Buchnera aphidicola (Macrosiphoniella sanborni): one gene and its partner. The protein of the gene in region 2 binds, or shares a complex with, the protein of the main gene of each other region. Links are inferred from orthologs where the notes say so. Each region holds a gene or a part of one and is shown on either strand. Other genes may lie near its edges.

The links.
Region 1: the proteins of groL (region 2) and metK are in contact, whole or in part, in a cryo-EM structure (PDB 8P4O), measured with the Escherichia coli proteins. The link is inferred for Buchnera aphidicola (Macrosiphoniella sanborni) from one-to-one orthologs.

What each region holds. Positions count from the first base shown.
Region 1 is NZ_CP034864.1:417,594-433,751, forward strand. Bases 12,734-15,654 are described here. They hold metK (methionine adenosyltransferase), read right to left. Parts: upstream 14,802-15,654; coding sequence 13,665-14,801; downstream 12,734-13,664. Other genes in these bases: gshA (glutamate--cysteine ligase), read left to right, coding at 12,734-13,558; D9V74_RS01935 (endonuclease), read left to right, coding at 15,100-15,654. Outside these bases: D9V74_RS01850 (chorismate mutase), read left to right, coding at 1-459; ffh (signal recognition particle protein), read left to right, coding at 527-1,882; rpsP (30S ribosomal protein S16), read left to right, coding at 1,992-2,249; ribosome maturation factor RimM, read left to right, coding at 2,246-2,791; tRNA (guanosine(37)-N1)-methyltransferase TrmD, read left to right, coding at 2,788-3,561; rplS (50S ribosomal protein L19), read left to right, coding at 3,593-3,940; metalloprotease TldD, read right to left, coding at 4,023-5,474; aroQ (type II 3-dehydroquinate dehydratase), read left to right, coding at 5,643-6,107; DNA-binding transcriptional regulator Fis, read right to left, coding at 6,237-6,533; 23S rRNA pseudouridine(1911/1915/1917) synthase RluD, read right to left, coding at 6,694-7,632; D9V74_RS01900 (outer membrane protein assembly factor BamD), read left to right, coding at 7,780-8,514; alaS (alanine--tRNA ligase), read left to right, coding at 8,616-11,249; carbon storage regulator CsrA, read left to right, coding at 11,415-11,600; more of gshA, read left to right, coding at 11,996-12,733; more of D9V74_RS01935, read left to right, coding at 15,655-15,783; D9V74_RS01940 (16S rRNA (uracil(1498)-N(3))-methyltransferase), read left to right, coding at 15,780-16,158. UniProt on the Escherichia coli protein: Catalyzes the formation of S-adenosylmethionine (AdoMet) from methionine and ATP.
Region 2 is NZ_CP034864.1:16,394-23,804, reverse strand. What follows is about bases 2,653-5,531. They hold groL (chaperonin GroEL), read right to left. Parts: upstream 4,976-5,531; coding sequence 3,329-4,975; downstream 2,653-3,328. Other genes in these bases: D9V74_RS00090 (co-chaperone GroES), read right to left, coding at 5,029-5,322; efp (elongation factor P), read right to left, coding at 2,653-3,174. In the rest of the region: signal recognition particle-docking protein FtsY, read right to left, coding at 1-561; 16S rRNA (guanine(966)-N(2))-methyltransferase RsmD, read left to right, coding at 696-1,268; primosomal protein DnaT, read left to right, coding at 1,359-1,856; DNA replication protein DnaC, read left to right, coding at 1,856-2,596; more of efp, read right to left, coding at 2,608-2,652; tRNA uridine-5-carboxymethylaminomethyl(34) synthesis GTPase MnmE, read right to left, coding at 5,696-7,060; membrane protein insertase YidC, read right to left, coding at 7,140-7,411.

The DNA of each region.
Region 1 (16,158 bases), 410 kb from region 2 along the record:
ACAGCAGATGCTATGAAAAAAGTTTCTGAAGATAATAAAGATAACAATGCAGTATTAGGTAGTGAAATAGGAGGTAAAATTTACGGATTAAAAATATTATCTAGAAATTTAGCAAATGAAGAAAAAAACATTACAAGATTTATTATATTACATCAAAAAACTATTGAAATTGATAAAGAAAAATCTAATAAAACAACTTTACTATTTACTATAGAAAAACAATCAAAAGATCTTTCTAATTTATTGTTTACATTACAAAAAAAGAAAATTATTATGAAACAGCTTACCTCTCAAATATCAGATCAAAATTCATGGGAACAAATATTTTATATTGATCTGCAATTAAATCTATCGTCACAAACAATAAACGAGATTCTTGAAAAAATTAAAAAATTTACTACATTCATAAAAATTTTAGGTCGTTATCCTCATGATAATAAAATTATCACAATGCCTTAACTTTTTTAAAAATTCAAAAATTTAGTAGAATATTAAATATTAAAAATACTAATGTGAGTAATAAATAATGTTTAAAAATTTAACTCAGCGTCTATCAAGCAGTTTTAAAAAAATTGTTAATAAAGGTAGACTTACAGAAGCAAATATTTCTGATACTATACGAGAAGTACGAAAAGCCTTATTAGAAGCAGATGTAGCATTATCAGTAATAAAAAAATTTATAGAAAATGTTAAAAAAAAATCTATTGGTCATCAAATTAATAAAAGTTTAACTCCTGGACAAGAATTTATTAAAATCGTTAGAAATGAATTAGTTTTTACTATGGGAAAAAAAAATAATGCATTAAATTTATCTATTAAACCACCTGCTATTGTATTATTAATTGGTTTACAAGGTTCAGGAAAAACTACTAGTTTAGCCAAACTAGCAAAATGGATTAAAGACAAACATAAAAAAAAAATATTAATTGTATCCACTGATGTTTATCGCGCTGCTGCTATTAAACAACTAGAAATATTATCTCATCAAATTGAAGTAGATTTTTTTCAGTCTTATATTCATCAAAAACCTACTGAAATAACTTTACAAGCAATACAATATGCAACATTAAAATTATATGATGTTGTTTTAATTGATACAGCAGGACGTCTTCATATTGATGAAAATATGATGAATGAACTATATGAAATAAAGAAAATATCACAACCTATTGAAACACTATTAATAGTAGATTCTATGATGGGTCAAGATGCTATAAATATGGCAGAAATATTTAATAATAAATTATTAATTTCTGGTATAATTTTAACAAAAACAGATAGTGATTCTAGAAGTGGTGTTGCTTTATCAATGAGGTACATTACTGGTAAACCAATTAAATTTATAGGAACAGGAGAAAAAATTACATCTCTAGAAGTATTTTATCCAGAAAGAATAGCTGATAGAATTTTAGGTATGAATGACATTATATCTCTTATTGAAGATATTGAAGAAAAAGTAGATAAATCAGATATTCAAAAACTAACAAAAAAAATAAAACAAGGTCATGATTTTAATTTGAATGATTTTTTAGTACAAATCAAACAGATGAAAAAAATAGGAGGATTAAATTATTTTATAGATAAATTTTCTTTAAATAATCAATTATCTCAAAATCCATCTTTATTAAAAACAGATAAAAATACATTTAAAAAAATAGAAGCTATGATATATTCAATGACACCTAAAGAAAGAAATACACCAATGATTATTAAAGGATCAAGAAAACGAAGAATAGCTTTAGGATCTGGAACAAAAATACAAGATGTAAATAAATTATTAAAAAATTTTGATGATATACGTAGAATTATAAAAAAAATTAAAACTAGTGGCATATCAAAAGTCATGCGAGGTATCAAAAATATGTTACCTAAAAATTTTTAAAAATACTAAATACTATATAAAAATATTTTTTATATTTAAATTTTAAAATGTTAATCATTTTTTATTATAAAAACATATCTTTTCACAACTTTTATTAAAGAGTTAAAATATGGTTAAAATTCGCTTATCAAGATATGGAACAAAAAAACGTCCTTTTTATAAAATCATAGTAGCAGATAGTCGTTTTCCTAGAAACGGTCGTTTTATTGAAAGAATAGGTTTTTTTAATCCTATTGCTAAAGGAAAATCTGAAACGCTTAAAATAAATTTAGAAAGAGTTCAATACTGGATTAATCAAGGAGCTCAAATGTCAGAAAGAAGTAAAAAATTAATAAAATTATTTAATAAAAAAGAGGTTATTTTATAAAAAATAATATTAATATACCTATTCAACCATTATTAATTGGAAAAGTAGGTAAATCTTACGGAATATTAGGTTGGATAACTATTTTTTCTTTTACAGAAGAAAAAGAAAAAATATTCAGTTATCTACCATGGTTTTTTTATAAAGAAAAAAAATGGACTAAAATAATAGTCGATGATTGGAAAAAATATAAAAATAATTTTATTATACATATCAAAGAAATTTCTAATCGTTCAATAATTAAAAAATTTACTAATTCAGATATAATAATTAGTCAATATACATTACCTAAATTAAAAAAAAATAATTATTATTGGACCGATATTATTAATTGTCAAGTATTCAACATTGATAAAAATTATCTTGGAAAAGTCATTGAGTTAACTAGAACTAAAAATAATGATATTCTGATCATACAAAATCCATTCAAAATATCAAAAAAAAATATTCTAATTCCGTTTGTAGAAAATACAATAATAAAAAATATAAAAATTAATAATAAACTAATAATAGTTCAATGGAACAAAATGACATATTCTAAATGAAAAAAATACATTATGATTCTTTAATATATTTTAACATTATCACAATTTTCCCTGAAATATTTGATGCACTGATTCGTTATGGTATTATTGGAAAAGCTATTCAAAAAAAAATTATTAATATAACATTTTTAAATTTAAGAGATTTTAGTCAGAATAAATACAAATCTATAGATGATCGTCCTTATGGAGGAGGCGCAGGTATGTTAATGAGCTTCGAACCATTATATTTAGCTATTCAATATGCTAAATCTCTGTTTAAATATTCTACTGTTATTTATTTATCTCCTCAAGGAAAAATATTTCAACAAAAAGATATAAAAAAATTAATAACAAAGAAAAAAATTATCTTTATATGTGGTCGATATGAAGGGATAGATCAGCGTATTATTGATGATCAAGTAGATGAAGAATGGTCTATTGGAGACTATATACTCAGCGGGGGAGAATTAGCTGCTATGGTAATGATTGATGCTATTTCTAGATTAATTCCCGGTGTTATTAAAACTCAAAAATCAATTCAAGAAGATTCTTTTTCTAATAATCTTCTTGATTTTCCTCACTATACTAGACCAGGAACTATAAAAGAAATGTCTGTCCCAAACGTGTTATTATCTGGAAATCATCAAAAAATTCGCCTTTGGCGATTACAACAATCTCTTGGACAAACATGGATAAAACGTCCTGATCTTTTAAAAGATAAAATACTAAGTAAGGAAGAAAAAAAATTACTATATGATTTTAAAAAAAAAAATAAAAAAAAATATGTTTGAAATTTTATTTTTCTAATTTTATGAGGAAATAATGCTTAATATAATTCAAAAAATAGAAAAAGAGCAAATAAAAAAAAATATACCCATCTTTAGATCTGGAGATACTGTAGAAGTGAAAGTATGGGTAATAGAAGGCTCAAAAAAACGAATTCAATCTTTTGAAGGAATAGTAATAGCAATAAAAAATCGTCATTTAAATTCATCATTTACAGTTCGTAAGATATCTAATGGAGAAGGTGTAGAACGAGTTTTTCAAACACACTCGCATAGTATCGATGAAATTATTGTTAAAAGAAAAGGTTTAGTTAGAAAAGCAAAATTATATTATTTAAGAAATCGTACTGGTAAAGCCGCTCGTATTAAAGAAAGATTAAATTAATATAAATATGCAGTCATGACACTATCCTTGACTGCATTATTTTTTAATATATAAATTACACAAAATGATATATTTCTGACAATTAAATAGTACCACCTATAGTCAAATTATCTAATTTAATAGATGGTTGACCTATACCTACTGGGATATTTTGACCATCTTTACCACATAGACCCGTTCCTTCATCCATTTTTAAATCATTTCCAACCATAGATATTTTTTGCATGATTTCCAAACCTGATCCTATTAATGTAGTGTTTTTAATAGGAGTTAAAATTTTTCCTTTTTTGATTAAATATGCTTCTGATGTAGAAAATACAAATTTCCCAGAAGTAATATCTACTTGTCCTCCAGAAAAATTTACTGCATATACTCCATAATCAACACTATTGATTATATCATCTATTTTAGATTTTCCTGATAGCATAAAAGTATTAGTCATACGAGGCATAGGCAAACATGAATAAGATTCTCGACGTCCATTTCCAGTAGATTTCATTCCCATTAAACGTGCATTTAATTTATCTTGCATATATTTTTTTAATATTCCATTTTCGATTAAAATATTACGTTGACCTGGCGTACCTTCGTCATCAATGGTTAAAGAACCACGATGATTTTTTATTGTTCCATCATCAATAATAGTACATAATTCAGATGCAACTTTTTTCCCTATCATGTTAGTAAAAATAGAAGTTCCTCTTCTATTAAAATCACCTTCTAAACCATGACCAACTGCTTCATGTAGTAAAACAGCAGGACATCCAGATCCTAAAATCACTGGAAAAGTTCCAGAAGGAGCTTCTTTAGAAGAAAGATTTAATAAAGCTATACGAACAGCTTCTTTAGACCAATTTTCAATACGAATTTCATTTGAAATATCATCTTTATTTAAAAAATAATTATAGTCAGTACGACTGCCTCCACCACTGCGACCACGTTCTCTTTTTCCATGATCTTCAACTACAACATTAATTGAAAATTGTACTAATGGTCTTATATCAGCAACTATATTACCATCTGTAGATGCAATTAAAACATATTCATATGACCCTGTTAAGTTAGCATTTACTTCTTTAACTCGATTATCAATACTGCGTGCTATACGATCTACTCTATAAAGAAGATCAATTTTTTCTTTTGCAGAAAATGTTTCTAAAGGATTGATGTTACTATAATAAAATGGATTTTGTTTTTTTGATAATTTTTTATTTTTTCTTACACCTTTCATAGGAATAATACTACATGCTTTATTAGTACTATTTCTTAGAGATTCTAAAGATATTTGATCTGCGTATGCAAAACCTGTACTTGTATTTTTAACTGCTCTGACTCCTACACCTTGATCTGAATGATAAGTACCTTCTTTAATAATACTATCTTCTAAAAACCAAGATTCATAAATATGAGATTGAAAATAACAATCTCCATAATCTATGTTACGAGTACAAAGATCTTCTAAAGCCATAAAAACATCTTGATAATTTATTTGATTATTAATTAATAAAGATTCACCAACTAATTCAAATGTCATTTAATCTCACTTAATTGATTATATGTTAATATTAAAAACATATTATAAAATATAACATAAAAATAAAAGATATTATTTTATATCTTTAATGTTTTTTTAAATTATAGTTTATAATATAATAGTTTATAATATAATAAATTATTTGAAAAAAATTATTTGAAAAAAAATATGAAAAATATTATAAATGTATTAGTGGTTAATGGACCAAATTTAAATCTTTTAGGAACACGAGAAGTAGATATTTATGGAAATACCAAATTATCTAATTTAATAGAAAACATGCAAAAAAAATCAAAAAAAAATAATATATCATTACATCATATTCAATCTAATGCTGAACATGTTCTTATTGATAATATTCACAAAGCTAAAGACAATCAAATTGACTATATTATTATTAATCCAGCAGCGTTTACACATACTAGCATAGCTATAAGAGACGCATTAATTGCAGTGAACATTCCTTTTATTGAAGTTCACATTTCTAACATCTTTTCTCGAGAGCAATTTCGTTCACATTCATGGTTATCTGATATTTCTCAAGGTGTTATATCTGGATTAGGAATAGATGGTTATTATTGGGCTCTTAAGACAATATCGAATAGATTAAAATATAAGTTTGAATTAAAATAAAATCAATCAAAATATTTTAAAAAAATAGATATATTATTTTGCACTCTCTTGATATTTTATCAGTATAAAAAGTATCAGTGATAGAAAGTGCAATAAATATATCATAAAATATTAATAATTTTAAAATAATTAATTCATACTGTATTTTTTCAATTTTTTTCTTAATGTGCTTCGATTAATACCCATCATTAAAGCAGCACGAGTTTGATTTCCTCGAGTATATTGCATAACCATATCTAATAATGGTTGTTCTAATTCAGATAATAGTAATTCATACAAATTATTTACATGTCGATTATGTAAATTTACTAAATAATATTTTAGAGCATTTTTAACTAATTCACGCAAAGATTTTTTTATTATTTTATCTTGAAAATTTATTTTAGAATAAAATAAAAATTCTGTATCTATTTTTTTATCTAACATGAAATGATCAACTCTGTATTTTTATATTTTATATAATATAAAATTATTTAAGAAAATTATATTATTAAATGACAATAATATATTTTTAAATTCTTCATAAAATTAATAATATGATTTATCAAAAATAAATACAATAAATAAAAAAACTTTACTTTTGTTTTTATAATTTTAAAATCAATTCTTTCATATCTTCAGGGAGAGGTATTGTCCAAGACATAATATTCTGACGTACAGGATGTCGAAAAGAAAGATAATGCGCATGTAATGCTTGACGAGAAAATATATATTTTTTGTTATTTTTTTTGTTTTCTCTCAAATGAAGACAATTTTTAGTACCTCCATAATGTGAATCACCAATTAACGGGTGATTAATATATAACATATGAGCACGAATTTGATGAGTTCGTCCAGTTTCTAACTGTATAGATATATGCGTATAACTTTTAAAATGAGCAATTATTTTATAATGTGTAATTGCATATTTTCCTGAAGCATGTGCAAACATACATGTTCTTTTAAAAGGATGTCGCATAATAGGTTTATTAATAGTTCCACCTGAAATCATATTTCCTTTAACAATACCTTGATATTTTCGAGTAATTTTTCTATCTTGTAATAATTTGAATAAATAATTATAAGAAAAAATATTTTTAGCTATTACCATTAATCCTGTAGTATCTTTATCTAAACGATGGATTATACCTGCGCGGGGTACAGATTTAATATTTTCATTATAGTGTAATAAAGCATTTAAAATAGTTCCTTTTTTATGACCTGCTCCTGGATGAACAACTAATCCAGCAGGTTTATTAATAATTAATATATCATTATCTTCATATATAATATTTAAAAAAATATTTTCTGGAAGATCATATTGTAATTCTTTTAAAAAAAATTGAATAGTAATTCTTTCCCCACCCAATATTTTTTTATCAGGTATATTGATAATATTTTCATTAATAAATACTTGATTCATAATAATTAATTTTTTTAAATAGGAACGAGAATACTCTTTGAATAAAATTGATAAAACTTGATCTAATCTTTTCCCAAACAAAGATACACAAGATACAGTTGCATTTAATTCTACTTTTTTCAATATAATTACCTTATATATTTATAGAAACTTAAAACTAAATCTTTAATTAGAATATGATATTCTAGTATTATTCTGAATAAAATGTTTTTAAATGTTTTTACTATAAAAAATATATTTTATTAATTCATTTAAACTGAATAAACTATCATGAAAAGAAAAAAAAATATTATCTTCATATTTATTATTTTATGCTTAAATTTCATAGTTAATTGCAAAGCTTTTAATCATAATTCTTTTATAGAAACTTTTATTTTATATGAAAAATCTAAAAAAGAATTAAAAAATGAACGATTTAATAACGTGATATTTATATTAGAAAAAATTAAAAAAAATAATATTACATATTTTAATGATGATAAAATTCGAATAGACTTAATTTATGCTTATTATAAAACTAATAACTTTGATATGGCTTTAAAAAATATACAACAATTTATTTATATTTATCCACACCATCCACATATAGATTATGTTTCATATATAAAATGTCTAATTAACATACATTTAGATCAAAATACCTTTTTCAAAATATTATTTAAATATTATCATAATAATGATTTAAACCATGCTAAAAATACATTTTTCCAATTGAAGCAATTTATTAATAAATACCCACATAGCTTATATATCCCAAATGCTAAAAAACACTTATTATGTTTAAAATATCGTTTATCAGAATATGAGCTTAATATATTAAAATTTTATTTTTTTCAAAAAGAATACATGGCTGTTATAAATAGAGGAGAAGAAATACTTCAAAAATATTCAGAAACAGAATCAGCACGAAAAGCTTTAATATATATGGAAAAATCTTATAATTCATTAAAAATTTTTGATAAAGCTAAAAAAATATCAAAAATTATTTCATTAAATACAGTTTAAAATAAAAATAAAAACATGATGATAACTATATATAATACATTCTGCTTGAAAAATATTGACATATCATTAAAATTGATTTTTTCAATTAATTAAGTATAAACATGAATAGAACAACAAGTAAAATACGTCAAGATTTTTTAAATTTCTTCAAAGAAAAAAAACATATAATTCTTCCCAGCAGTCCCCTAGTACCATATAACGATTCTACATTATTATTTACTAATGCAGGAATGAATCAATTTAAAGAAATTTTTTTAGGTTACAAAAAAACAGATTATTCTCGAGTTGCTACTGTACAACGTTGTTTAAGAACTGGGGGAAAACATAATGATTTAGAAAATGTAGGATATACTTCAAGGCATCATACTTTTTTTGAAATGCTTGGAAATTTTAGTTTTAATGATTATTTTAAAAAAGAGGCCATTGAATATGCTTGGGAATTATTAACATCACAAAAATGGTTTAACATACCAAAAAATAAATTATGGGTTTCAGTTTATCACGAAGATGATGAAACATATCAAATTTGGAAAGATATTATAAAAATACCTTCTCAAAGAATCATAAAAATAGGAGATAATAATCAAAATCAATACGATTCAGAAAATTTCTGGCAAATGGGTGATGATGGACCATGCGGTCCATGTACAGAAATATTTTACGATTATGGAAACAATATTAATAATACTACAGATTTTTTTAAAAACAATAATCATCGTTTTATTGAAATCTGGAATATTGTTTTTATAGAATTTAATCGTATTTCAAAAACAAATATTATTCCCTTAAAGAAAAAATCAATAGATACAGGAATGGGTTTAGAAAGAATAGCTTCTATTTTACAAAATGTATCATCTAACTATGATATTGATATATTTCAAGATTTAAAAAAAAATATATCTCAATTAAGTAAAATAAAAGATTTAAATCATCCATCTTTACAAATTATTGCTGATCATGTTAGAGCTTGTGCATATATTATTTCTGATAATATTATTCCATCAAATGAACATAGAGGGTATGTTTTAAGAAGAATTATCAGACGAGCATTAAGACATGGTCATAAAATAGGAATAAAAGACAATTTTTTTTATAAATTAGTTTCTGTAGTAATCAAAGTAATGGGTGATACTTCTGCAATATTAAAACAAAAACAAAAAAAAATAGAAGAAATATTAAAATTAGAAGAAACACAATTTTCTTATACTTTAGAAAAAGGTTTAAAAATATTAAAATTTGAAATAAAAAAAATACATAATAATATACTGCCTGGTGAAACTGCTTTTTATCTTTATGATACTTTTGGTTTTCCTATTGATTTAACAGCCGATGTTTGTCGTGAAAAGAATATAAAAATAGACTATAATGAATATGAATTAGTAAAAAATAAACAAAAAAAACAGTCAATTATAAATCAAAAATTTTATAAAAGTTATAATGATAATATTATTATTAATCATACATGTACATTTGAAGGATATAAAAAAAATCATACAAAATCATTAGTAAAATATATTTTTGTAAATAATAAATCTGTAAAAAAAATCCTTAAAAATGAAACAGGAATTATTTTTCTTAATACAACACCATTTTATCCTGAATCAGGAGGACAAATAGGTGATATAGGTGAAATTTATAATAAAAACTGTTCTTTTATAGTAAAAAATACAAAAAAATATGGAAATTCAATAGGACATTTCGGTACATTATTGTCAGGAAAAATTGAAATTGATCAATATATTTATACTAAAATCAATCAAAATTATAGAAATGCAATTCAATTAAATCATTCAGCAACCCACTTGTTACATGCTGCATTACGGAATATTTTAGGCGAACATGTAAACCAAAAAGGTTCTTTAGTCACTGATAATTATTTACGATTCGATTTTTCTTATCATCCTACAATAGAGATTTTTCAAATACAAAAAATTGAACATATGATAAATATGTATATTCGTCATAACTTTCTTATTAAAACTCAAATATTGAGTTTAGAAGAAGCTAAGAAAAAAAACGCAATAGCTTTATTTGAAAATCAATATAATTCTATCGTACGAGTTGTTTTTATAAATAATATTTCTATAGAACTATGCGGTGGAACACATACTAAAAGAACTGGTGATATTGGAGTATTTAAAATCACTTCTCAATCTAGTATAGCATCAGGAATCAAAAGAATTGAAGCTGTCACAGGGAAACAAGCAATATATTATTTACATAAAAAAGACAACTATATAAAAGATTTATCTATCGTATTAAAATGTAATAACAGTGATATTAAAAATAAAGTTGAAAACCTAAAAAATAGAATTAGTTGTCTTGAAAATCAAATAATTAATTTACAAAAAAAAGAACACACATACTATATAAAAAAATTATTTAAAAAATGTCTTGATATCAAAGGAACAAAATTTTTAACACATATATTTTATGATTATGAACATAAATTTTTAAGAGTTATCATAGATGAATTAAAAAAAACACTAGAAAAAACTATTATTATATTAGTAAACGTCATAAATAATCGCTTTACTTTTGTAATTGGAATAACAAAGAATTTACTAAATTATATAACGGCTATAAATATTATGGAAATTATTATAGAAAAAACAAATGGAAAAGGAGGAGGAAAAAAAGAAATTGCAGAAGGAGGAGGTATATATACACAGAAACTAATAATTGTTTTGAATGACATCAAATCATGGATTGACGAACAATTAAATAAAAAATGAATAACATTTTAATATAAAGTATATATTTAAAGAATAAAAAAAATTTATTAGATATATTTAATAAAATATATTTTTAAAATATTATGGTCTAAATTTAAACCTGTATTATTCATGAGACCAGGAACTAGAGAGGCCGAACTCTTTTTATCTTTCAAGGAACAAAGAATGCTTATTCTAACTCGTCGGGTCGGTGAAACGTTAATAATTGGCGATGAGATAACTGTAACAGTACTAGGAGTGAAAGGTAACCAAGTTCGCATTGGTGTAAATGCCCCTAAAGAAGTCTCGGTACATCGTGAAGAAATATATCAACGTATTCAAGCTGAAAAAAAACAACAAAAAAAATGTTAATTAATACTACATCTTACTAATGTTAAGTAAGATGTAGTTTTCATAATTTATAAATAAAAAAATATATTTGACTTATATAAAAATAAAAGTACAATAAAAAAAAATGAAAAATTTTTATATTCAGGTGAGATGGCCGAGAGGATGAAGGCGCTCCCCTGCTAAGGGAGTATGTAGAAATAACTGCATCGAGGGTTCGAATCCCTCTCTCACCGTTATTAGTAAAAATTTATATTGCATCCGTAGCTCAGATGGATAGAGTACTCGGCTACGAACCGAGCGGTCGGAGGTTCGAATCCTTCCGGATGCAAAATTTAAAATTAATAATCTCTAAAAAAATATTTAGCAAAAATAATAAAATATAAAAATATTTCAATATTTAGTCATAGGATATAAAATTGATAGAAGATATCTCGAAAAAAATTTCTTGGTTAAGAGAACATCCAAAATTATTAACAGGTATTTTTCGAGGAATTGAACGTGAAACCTTAAGAATAAAAAAAAATGGCGATTTCTCTCAAACTAAACATCCATATTTTCTTGGTTCTCCTTTAACACATCAATGGATAACTACTGATTTTTCTGAAAACTTATTAGAATTTATTACTCCTGCTAGTAATAAAATAGATGATTTACTGTCTTTTTTAACAGATATTCATTGTTTTACTGCTTCAAATATAAATGATGAACGCATGTGGCCTTTTAGTATTCCATACTCTTATAATAAAAACAATAATATTCAAATTGCCCAATATGGTAATTCTAATCTAGGAAAAATGAAATCTGTTTATCGAACAGGCTTAAAAAATCGATACGGAGATCTAATTAATACTATATCAGGTGTACATTATAATTTTTCATTACCCCTTTGTTTTTGGAAATATTGGAAGACAACTGAACAAAAAAAAAATAGTTTTGATTATGTTTCAAAAGGCTACTTACATTTAATTAGAAATTATTATCGATTTGGTTGGATTATTCCTTATTTATTTGGAGCATCCCCAGCGATACCATCAGATTTTTTAAATAATTCTAATACTAACATAAAATATCAATTTAAAAAAAATAAAGAAAATATTTTTTATTTACCATGGTCTACTTCATTAAGAATTAGTAATATTGGATACACGCAAACAAAAATTTTAGATTTAAATATTATGTTTAATAATTTTGATGAATATCTTACATCATTACAAAAAGCTTTAGATACACCATCAAGAAAATTTATTAATATTGGATTAAAAGATAAAAAAAATAATTTTCAACAATTAAATACAAATTTTTTACAAACAGAAAATGAACTTTATACACAAATAAGACCTAAAAGAAATATAAAAAATGGTGAAACACCCATAGAAGCGCTCAAAAAAAGAGGAATTGAATATATTGAAATACGTTCTTTAGATATCAATCCATTTTCACCAATAGGTATCGACAAAAATCAAATACTTTTATTAGATTTATTTTTAATTTGGTGTGCTCTCATTGATTCGCCCAAAACTAATAAAAAAGATTTTATACTTATAAATAAAAATTGGGAAAAAATAATCTTTGAAGGAAGAAAACCTAATCAAAAAATGTATATTTATAATCAAAATAAAACAAAAAAATTAATTGAGATAAGTGAAATAATATTTAAAGACTTAAAAAAAATTGCATTAATACTTGATAAACATTCAAAAAATCTTGAATATCAAATAGTATGTGAAAAAATGAGATTATTTTTTTTCAATCCTCAACTTACTTATTCAGCTAGAATTTTACAATTATTAATTAAAGAAGGAATTAAAAAAACAGGACTATATTTGTCACAAAAATATTATAAAAAATTTATTAATCACAATATATCTAATATAAATAAAAAAATATTACAACAAGAAGTTGAATATTCTCATCAAAAACAAACACAAATAGAAAAATCAGATACTTTATCTTTTGAAGAATATATAAAAAATAAATAATTTTTTCATCTCCTTGAAATATAAAAAATATAAAATGTTCATATATTCTTATATATAAAAACAATCTATATTTTTAAAAAAATTACAAAATTATTTAATTTTTTAATTAAGATAAATCATTTACTCTATCAATTTTTTCCCATGGAAATTCTTCTCTCCCAAAATGACCATATACTGCTGTTCTTAAATAAATAGGTCGAAGTAAATTTAACATTTTAATTAATCCATACGGACGTAAATCAAAAACATTTTTAATTAAAATAATTAAATCATTATTACTTATTTTTCCTGTTTTAAAAGTATCTATCATAATAGAAATGGGTTCTGCTATTCCAATAGCATAAGCAATTTGAATTTCACAACGATCAGCTAAACCTGCTGCAACAATATTTTTTGCTATATATCTTGCAGCATAAGCTGCAGAACGATCTACTTTTGAAGGATCTTTACCAGAAAACGCTCCTCCTCCATGCCTTGACATTCCACCATAGGTATCAACAATAATTTTGCGACCTGTTAATCCACAATCTCCTACAGGTCCACCAATTACAAATCTACCTGTAGGATTAATAAAAAATTTTGTATTTTTATTTAACCATTTTTGTGGTAGTACAGGTTTAATAATTTCATCCATAATTGCTTCTTTTAAAATATTTTGAGTAATATGATCTTGATGTTGTGTAGAAAAGACTACAGTATCTATTGCTATTATTTTATCATTATTATATTTAAATGTTACTTGACTTTTCGCATCTGGTCTTAGCCAAGGAAGAATATTTTTTTTTCTTAAATCTGATTGTTTTTTCATCAAAAGATGAGCATAAGTAATAGGAGCTGGCATTAATACATCTGTCTCATTAGTGGCATAACCAAAAATAATACCTTGATCTCCAGCTCCTTGATTTTTAGAATTAAAACGATCTATACCTTTATTGATATCTAATGATTGTTTACCAATTGCACTCAAAATTACACAAGAATTAGCATCAAATCCTGTATTAGAATCAACATAACCAATATTATTAATTGTATTTCGGGCAATTTCTTCAACATCAATCCATGCAGTTGTTGTAATTTCACCTCCAATTAACACCATTCCTGATTTAACATAAGTTTCACAAGCAACTCGTGCTTTTATGTCTTGTTTTAATATTTCATCTAGCAAGGCATCAGAAATTTGATCAGCGATCTTATCTGGATGACCTTCAGAAACTGATTCAGATGTAAAAAAATGTTCATTCATATTATATCTTCCTTATTAAAAAATAATTTATATCTATATTAAATAAAACATGCTTATATAATTAATAGAATATAAAATATATTAATATAAATATTTACTCAAAATAAAAAATATTACTTTATTATAGTATTTTTTAAGATAAAAATGTAATTAGATACTAATTAACATTCATATTATATTTTAATATATAAAAATTATATTTATATTATTTTAATAAATATGTATGATAAAAAATAATTTTTCCAAATAAAATAGATGATAATGACATGATAAAAAAAATAATTTTTATAATTATTATATTTTTTTTTTATCTTTTAATAAAAAAAATAATTTTAAAAAACGCACTATAAATAATTTTTATCAAACACAAAATGCAGCAATTGAAATCCATAAAAATGCACCAGGATCTTTTTATTGTGGATGTAAAATTCTTTGGAAACACAAAAAAGGAATTCCTAATTTGACTTCTTGTGGCTACAAAATTCGTAAAAATAAAGTTCGCGCAAAAAGAATTGAGTGGGAACATGTAGTACCAGCATGGCAATTTGGTCATCAAAAAAAATGCTGGAAAACAGGAGGACGTAAAAAATGCATAAATGATGCAGAATATAGATATATCGCATTAGATCTTCATAATTTGCAACCAGCTATTGGAGAAATAAATTCTGATCGTTCTAATTTTATGTACAGTCAATTAACAGGTCATATTTCGAAATATGGAAAATGTAATATGAAAATAGATTTTCAAAAAAAAATCGTGGAACCACCAGAAAGAGCTCGAGGAATGATAGCTAGAACTTATTTTTACATGATTCAAAAATACAATATTGTTGTATCTCGAAAACAAAGAAGATTATTTTATGTATGGAACAAAAATTTTCCTGTGACAAAATGGGAATGTAAAAGAGAAGAATTAATATTTAAATTGCAAGGTAATCACAACAATTATACTTATAAACAATGCAATAAAAAATTTAAATGAAAATAAAAAAAAATATTCCTCGTATTTATATTGAAAATGATTTATATATAAATGAAACTTATCTTTTATCAAAAGATAATGTACATTATCTAAAAAAAGTTTTAAGAGTAAATAATTATTATATATTAGAAGTATTTAACAATACTAATTATATTTTTTTTGCTAATATAATATATTTTTCTAACAATATTATTAAAATTAAAATTTTTTCAAAGAGATTAAAAAATATTGAATCCCCTATTCATATTCATTTAGGGCAAGTTATACCTAAGCACTATAAAAAAATGGATTTAGCAATTCAAAAATCAATTGAAATGGGAGTAAATATTATTACACCATTATTTCTGCATAATTTGTATACTCAAAATAATAATA
Region 2 (7,411 bases):
AATTACAAAAGGCTGATATCTAGAAATTTTTAAGGGAACTTCTACTGTTTTTAAAATATTATACATATTTTGCTTTAATAAAAAATAAAGTTTTTCAGAACTTTTTAAATCTTGACGATTAACATCTGCAATTAAATTATTAATAATTCGATGAGTAGTATTAATTCCAATATCAGCAAGTAACATTTTTTCTTCTAATTCTTCAAAAAGAACATCATCTATAGTTTTTGATAAAAAAATATTATTAATACTATCATTGAAAAATTGTTTTGTTTTTTTTAACCCCCTTTTCAAACGCGAAAAAAAACTTTTTTTTATAATATTATTATGATTTATATCATTTATAATTTTTTTATTACAATTATTCAATACTTCTAATTTATCTTCTTTTATTATATTACCATTTTGCATTAAAGTATTTTCTGAAATATATATTTTTGTATTATCATAATCATCATTATTTTTTTTTTCATTGTTATCTTGTATAATATTTTTTGTTTTCTGTTTTTTAATTTTAGAACTTAACCAAGAAAAAAAACTACCTTTTTTACTATTAATCATATTCTGTACCTTCATAGTTAAAAAAATATTTTAAAAATAAAAAATTGTATTTTTAAAATATTAAAAAATATATTTATTAGCATTATGATTGAAAACATAATAAATTCTGTCATTAATAAAAATCATCTAATAATATGAATAATTCTTTTTTAAAAAAAAATAATAAAGTTTATATTAGTTCGGGAAAATTTAAAGGTAGAAAAATATCTTTTAATAATTGTGATCATTTGCGTCCTACTATTAATAGAATAAGAGAAACATTATTTTCATGGCTATCTAAATATATTAAAAATGCAAAATGTCTTGATTGTTTTGCAGGTAGTGGAGCACTAGGTATCGAAGCCGTATCTCATTATGCAGAATCTTCCACTTTATTAGAAATAGAAAAAAAAACATTTTTAAATCTTAAAAAAAATATCAAACAATTAAAAATATCTAATATAAAAATCATACATACTAATACTTTTTATTGGTTAAAAAAAACTGGAAAACCATATGATATAATCTTTATTGATCCTCCCTATTATCAAGGATTAGTAAACAAAACGATTAATTTATTAATAAATAAAAAGTGGATAAAAAAAAACTCGTTAATTTATATTGAACAAGAAAAAAAAGAACCTCTTACCACACCAAAAAATTGGAATTTATATAAATATAAAACTACAAATCAGATACAATATTATCTTTACATTGTCGATTCATAAAAAAATACTCATATTAGTATGTTGTATATTAAACAATTAATAAACTAAAATAATGTAAAATTATTTAAAATTATATCGGGTAAAATATTTATGAAAATTCTAGTTTCTAATAAAATAACTCTTGATACATTTTGTCATAGTCCTAAAAAAATAATAGATAACTCACATACAGGAATTGTAGAAATCTTAAAAAATAATTCAACTATTTGTTATGTTATTACTCCTATTATGTTTAATAAAATATTTAATTTAAAATATAAAACAATAGGTTATGAGAATATAAAAAAAAATAATATAAATAAAAAATTTTCTATGCATCCAAAATGGACTCCGGATAAAGACTTTATACGTCAAGCAGCATTATGGGGTATTACATTAACTGAAGCAGTATCAGAATTTGAACTTGCTTGTTTTATCTCTTACTGGCAAGCAGAAGGATGTTTTTTTTATCACATACAATGGCAACAAAAATTAGCTAGAAGTTTACAAAAAAGCCGATCTATTAAATATACACCAAATAAAAAACGAGACATAACATATATACCAAAACCAGATCAAACGATACCAGATGGATTTCGAGGTAAATAATGACATTTTCTACTGAATTCTTGAAACGTCTTCAACGTCTTATGCCTAAGAATATAAAACCTAAATTTGATAATGATGAAGATTTGTTAGCTTGGAATCAAGAACAGGGGAGATTGTCTTCTGAATCAATATTACGTGAAAATAAAGCGATGAAAATGCAACGTATTTTAGGAAGATCAGGTATTCGAGAATTATATATGAATTGCTCATTTGACAATTATAAAATTGAACACGATGGACAAAGGAAAGTACTGAAAGCATCAAAAAAATATGCTGAAAAATTTAATGAAAATATTGCAAGTTTTATTTTTTCAGGTAAACCTGGTACTGGAAAAAATCACTTGGCATCAGCGATAGGAAATTATTTAATTCTACATGGTAAAAGCATTTTACTTGTTACAGTCGCTGATTTAATGTCAAATATGAAAGGTACATTTAGTGGAACAAGTAATATGACTGAAGAGAATTTATTACATAATCTTAGCAGTGTTGATTTGTTAATGATTGATGAAATTGGCATGCAAACTGAATCTCGTTATGAAAAAGTTATTATTAATCAAATAGTCGATAGAAGATCATCATCTAAACGTTCTACTGGTATGTTATCTAATTTAGATCATAAAGGGATGAAAAATTTATTAGGTGAAAGAGTTATTGATAGAATGCGTTTGGGTAATAGCTTATGGCTTACTTTTGAATGGGATAGCTATAGAAAATATGTTAAAGGAAATGAATATTAATAAAACATTCTTTATTTAAGTCGAGATACATATTGACCAGATCTTGTATCTATTTTAATTATATAGCCGATCTGAATAAATAATGGTACTTTTACAATAGCACCGGTAATTAATTTAGCTAATTTTGTGCTGCCAGAAGTATTTACTGTATTACCTTTTGCTACAGGTTGTACATCTATTACTTTAAGATTAACAAAATTTTTAGGTAAAATAGAAATAGGTTTGTTATTCCAAAAAGTTACAGTACAGATATCTTGTGGTAATAACCATTTTCTATAAGTTCCAATAATCCTTTTCTCTATTGATAATTCTTCAAAAGTATTATTTTTCATAAAGTACCAAAAACGACCATTATTATATAAATAAGATAAAGTACATTCTTGAATATTTGCTATTTCTAAATAAGCTGTAGATTTAAATGTTTTTTCTATTAATTGTTTTGTTAATAATTTTCTCATTTTTACTCGAAAAAATGCTTGACCTTTACCTGGTTTTACAAATTCACTAGATTCTATTACACATGGTTCTTGTTCAAATATAATTTTACAACCTGAACGAAAATGATTACTAAATCCCATATTAACCTTAATATATATTTAAAATGTACATTGTAATAAACAAAAAGTAATAAATATAATTTTTTCATAAATTTTAAAACTTTCCTCAGAAAAATAAACCTGAGGAAAGATATTGGAAAATTAATTAAAAATTATGAAAAAAATTAATCTCTTCTTACATCATTCCACCCATACCACCCATTCCTCCCGCAGGAGCAGTGTTAGCATCAGAAGATTTATCTTCTTTTGGTAAATCAGTTACCATACATTCTGTTGTAATCATTAGACCTGCGACAGAAGCTGCGTATTGTAAAGCAGAACGTGTAACTTTAGTAGGATCTAATATTCCAAACTCTATCATGTCACCATATTGATCACTAGCGGCATTATAACCATAATTACCGTGTCCATCTTTAACATTATTAGTAACTACAGAAGGTTCTTCACCTGAATTTGAAACAATTTGACGTAATGGTGCTTCCATCGCACGTAAAGCAACTCGAATACCTACATTTTGATCTTCATTTTGACCACGTAAATTAGATATTTTACCTGCTACACGTACTAACGCAACACCACCACCAGCAACAACACCTTCTTCTACAGCTGCACGAGTCGCATGCAATGCGTCTTCAACACGAGCTTTTTTCTCTTTCATTTCTACTTCTGTAGCTGCTCCAACTTTAAGTACTGCAACTCCTCCTGATAATTTTGCTAAACGTTCATTTAGCTTTTCTTTATCATAATCAGAAGTAGCTTCTTGAACTTCTTGTCGAATTTGACTAATACGACTATGAATTGCGTGTTTTTCTCCTGAACCACCAATAATAGTTGTAGTATCTTTATTAATAACAACACGTTTCGCTTGACCTAAATCTTCTAAAGTAGATTTTTCTAATTCCATAGCTAATTCTTCGGAAATAACAGAACCACCAGTAAGAATTGAAATATCTTGTAACATTGCTTTACGACGATCACCAAATCCAGGAGCTTTAACTGCTGCAACTTTTACAATACCTCTCATAGAATTAACAACTAAAGTTGCTAACGCTTCACCTTCTAAATCTTCTGAAATAATTAATAACGGTTTTCCTGATTTTGCAACAGATTCTAATATTGGTAACATTTCACGAACATTAGATATTTTTTTATCAGCCATTAAAATATATGGATTTTCTAATTCCACAATACCAGTTTCTGGCTTATTAATAAAATACGGAGATAAATAACCTCGATCAAACTGCATTCCTTTTACAACTTCAAGCTCGTCTTGAAGACCAGTGCCTTCTTCTACCGTAATAACTCCATCATTACCTACTTTCTCCATTGCTTCTGCAATTAAAGAACCAACTTTTTCATCCGCATTAGCAGAAATAGTTCCTACTTGTGTAATAGCTTTAGAATCAGAACATGGAACGGATAGATTTTTTAATTCTTCTACAGCACTAATAACAGCTTTATCAATTCCACGTTTAAGATCCATTGGATTCATACCTGCTGCTACTGCTTTTAAACCTTCATTCACTATAGATTGTGCTAATAATGTTGCTGTTGTGGTACCATCACCTGCTGCATCATTTGCTTTTGATGCAACTTCTTTTACCATTTGAGCACCCATATTTTCAAATTTATCTTCTAGTTCAATTTCACGAGCTACAGATACACCATCTTTTGTAATACTAGGAGCTCCAAAAGATTTATCTAACACAACATTTCTACCTTTTGGACCTAAAGTTACTTTTACTGCATCTGCTAATACATTTACTCCACGAAGCATTTTAATTCGAGCTTCATTTCCAAATTTTACATCTTTAGCGGCCATTTTGACATTCCCTTAAATAAATTTTTCAATGGATATAGCATATAGTTTATTTATTACTCTTCAACAATTGCTAAAATGTCACTTTCAGTTAAAATTAACACTTCTTCATTATCAATTTTTTCTGTTTTTGCACCATAACCTTCATTAAAAATAACAACATCACCAATTTTAACATCTAATGGTTTAATTTCTCCATTATCTAATACACGTCCTTTACCTATAGCTGTAACTGTTCCACGAGTTGATTTTCCCGCAGCAGAACCTGTTAATACAATGCCACCTGCAGATTTTGATTCAACTTCTTGACGTTTAATGAGCACACGATCATGCAATGGACGAATTTTCATATGATAATGCTCCTGTGAATAATCCTGATAAATATTTTTTTAATATAAAATGTAAATTTAATGTATGTTCCTAATTTTAAATATAAGGATCTTTCTTAAAACTTTCAAGGGTAAAAATTACTTTTTTAGTATAAATATATATTTTTTATATTTTTAACAATTTTTTATTAAAAATTACATAAATAATGTTATTAGTGAAGTTTTAAGAATGAAAAATATTGACAAAGTTTTATATTTAATGATTTAATATAAAATAAGCCCGGATAGCTCAGTTGGTAGAGCAGGGGACTGAAAATCCCCGTGTCGGTGGTTCAATTCCGCCTCCGGGCAAATTATGTAAAATAAAACTATTTTTTTTGCTTATATTTTATATTTACTTACCTATACAAAAATTAGAAAAAATATTATTTAGTAAATCAGAAGAAGTATATTTTCCTGTAATTTCATCTAAAAATCTTTGAATAATATTCAAAGATTCAGCTAAACATTCAACATTCTTAAATAATTTCCATTCTTTTCTTGCTGATAAAAATTCTTTATATGCTAAATTAATTTGATTAATATGACGACGACGAGCAAGAAAAATACTTTTTACACTTATATTTTTTTCAACTTTCATAATATGTGCACGTAATATATCAATACCTTCACCTGTTTTTGCTGATATATGAATGCATGATGCATCTTTTATTGTTTCAACATAACACTGACTCTGCACTAAATCGTTTTTATTTAAAGCAAAGGTTATTGGAACCTTATAATGCAAGAGATTAAAAATAAATTCATGATATATTTTTTTTTGTTCAGGTATATTCATTGTTTTATCAATTACGAATATAATATGATCAGATTTTTTTATTTCTTTCAAAGCACGAACAATTCCAATATTTTCTACTTTATTCTTCGTATGACGTAGACCAGCAGTGTCAATTAATTCACAGGTAATACCATTAATATTAATATGCTCATATAATAAATCTCTGGTAGTACCAGGAATATTAGTAACTATAGCTCTGTTAGAAGATGATAAAATATTTAATAAACTTGATTTTCCTGCATTAGGAGCACCTACAATTATTATTTTCTTCCCTTCTCTTAACAAATTTCCTTCTTCTGCTGTTTTTTGTATTTTGAAAAATTTTTCATCTAATTCTTCAAATTTTATATTCACTATATCTTCAATATTAATATCAATATCTTCTTCTGAAAAATCTATGTTAGATTCTATATACACACGAAATTCTATAATTAAATTTATTAATTCTTTAATAAAAAAAGAAAAATTACCTTGTAATGAATGTAATGACGCACGTAGAGACGACTCTGTTTCTGCGTTAATCAAATCATCAATTGATTCAGCTTGAATTAAATCCATCTTACCATTCAAAAACGCACGCTCAGAGAATTCTCCTGGTTTAGCTATTCGAACATCTTTACTAATAGATAAAATTCTTTTAATTAATAAATCTATAATTAATGGACTACCATGACCTTGCAACTCTAATACATCTTCACCTGTAAAAGAATGGGGCGTAGGAAACCATAAAGCAATTCCTGTATCTAATATTTGATTATTTTTATCTAAAAATCTTGAATAAGTAGCAAATCTGGCTACAGGAATCTGTCCTAAAAGTGCCACAGCAACTGTTTTCGCTTGTATACCAGATATTCTTAATATTCCAACTGCACTTTTACCTGGACAAGTTATTTGAGAAACAATAGTTTCATTATAAATCATAAAATATTTTCTTTATGTAGATTGGATGTTAAAAAATTTGTCTTATCTATTTGAAAATTATATTTGATAATGATTTTTATTATATTTTATATGAATGAGATAAAAAAAACTTTTGTTGTATAATAGTAACTAAATTACTTATGATATAATATAAAACCAGACCTGAAGGAAACCATAGAAAAAATACTGTGAAAATTACAGGCATAAAATTCATAATATTTTTTTGCAGTGGATCTGTAATATTATTATTAGAAGATGTTTGTTGAACAAAAAACATTGTTAAACCCATCATAATCGGTAATATATAATATGGATCTTGACTAGATAAATCATGAATCCATAGTATAAAAG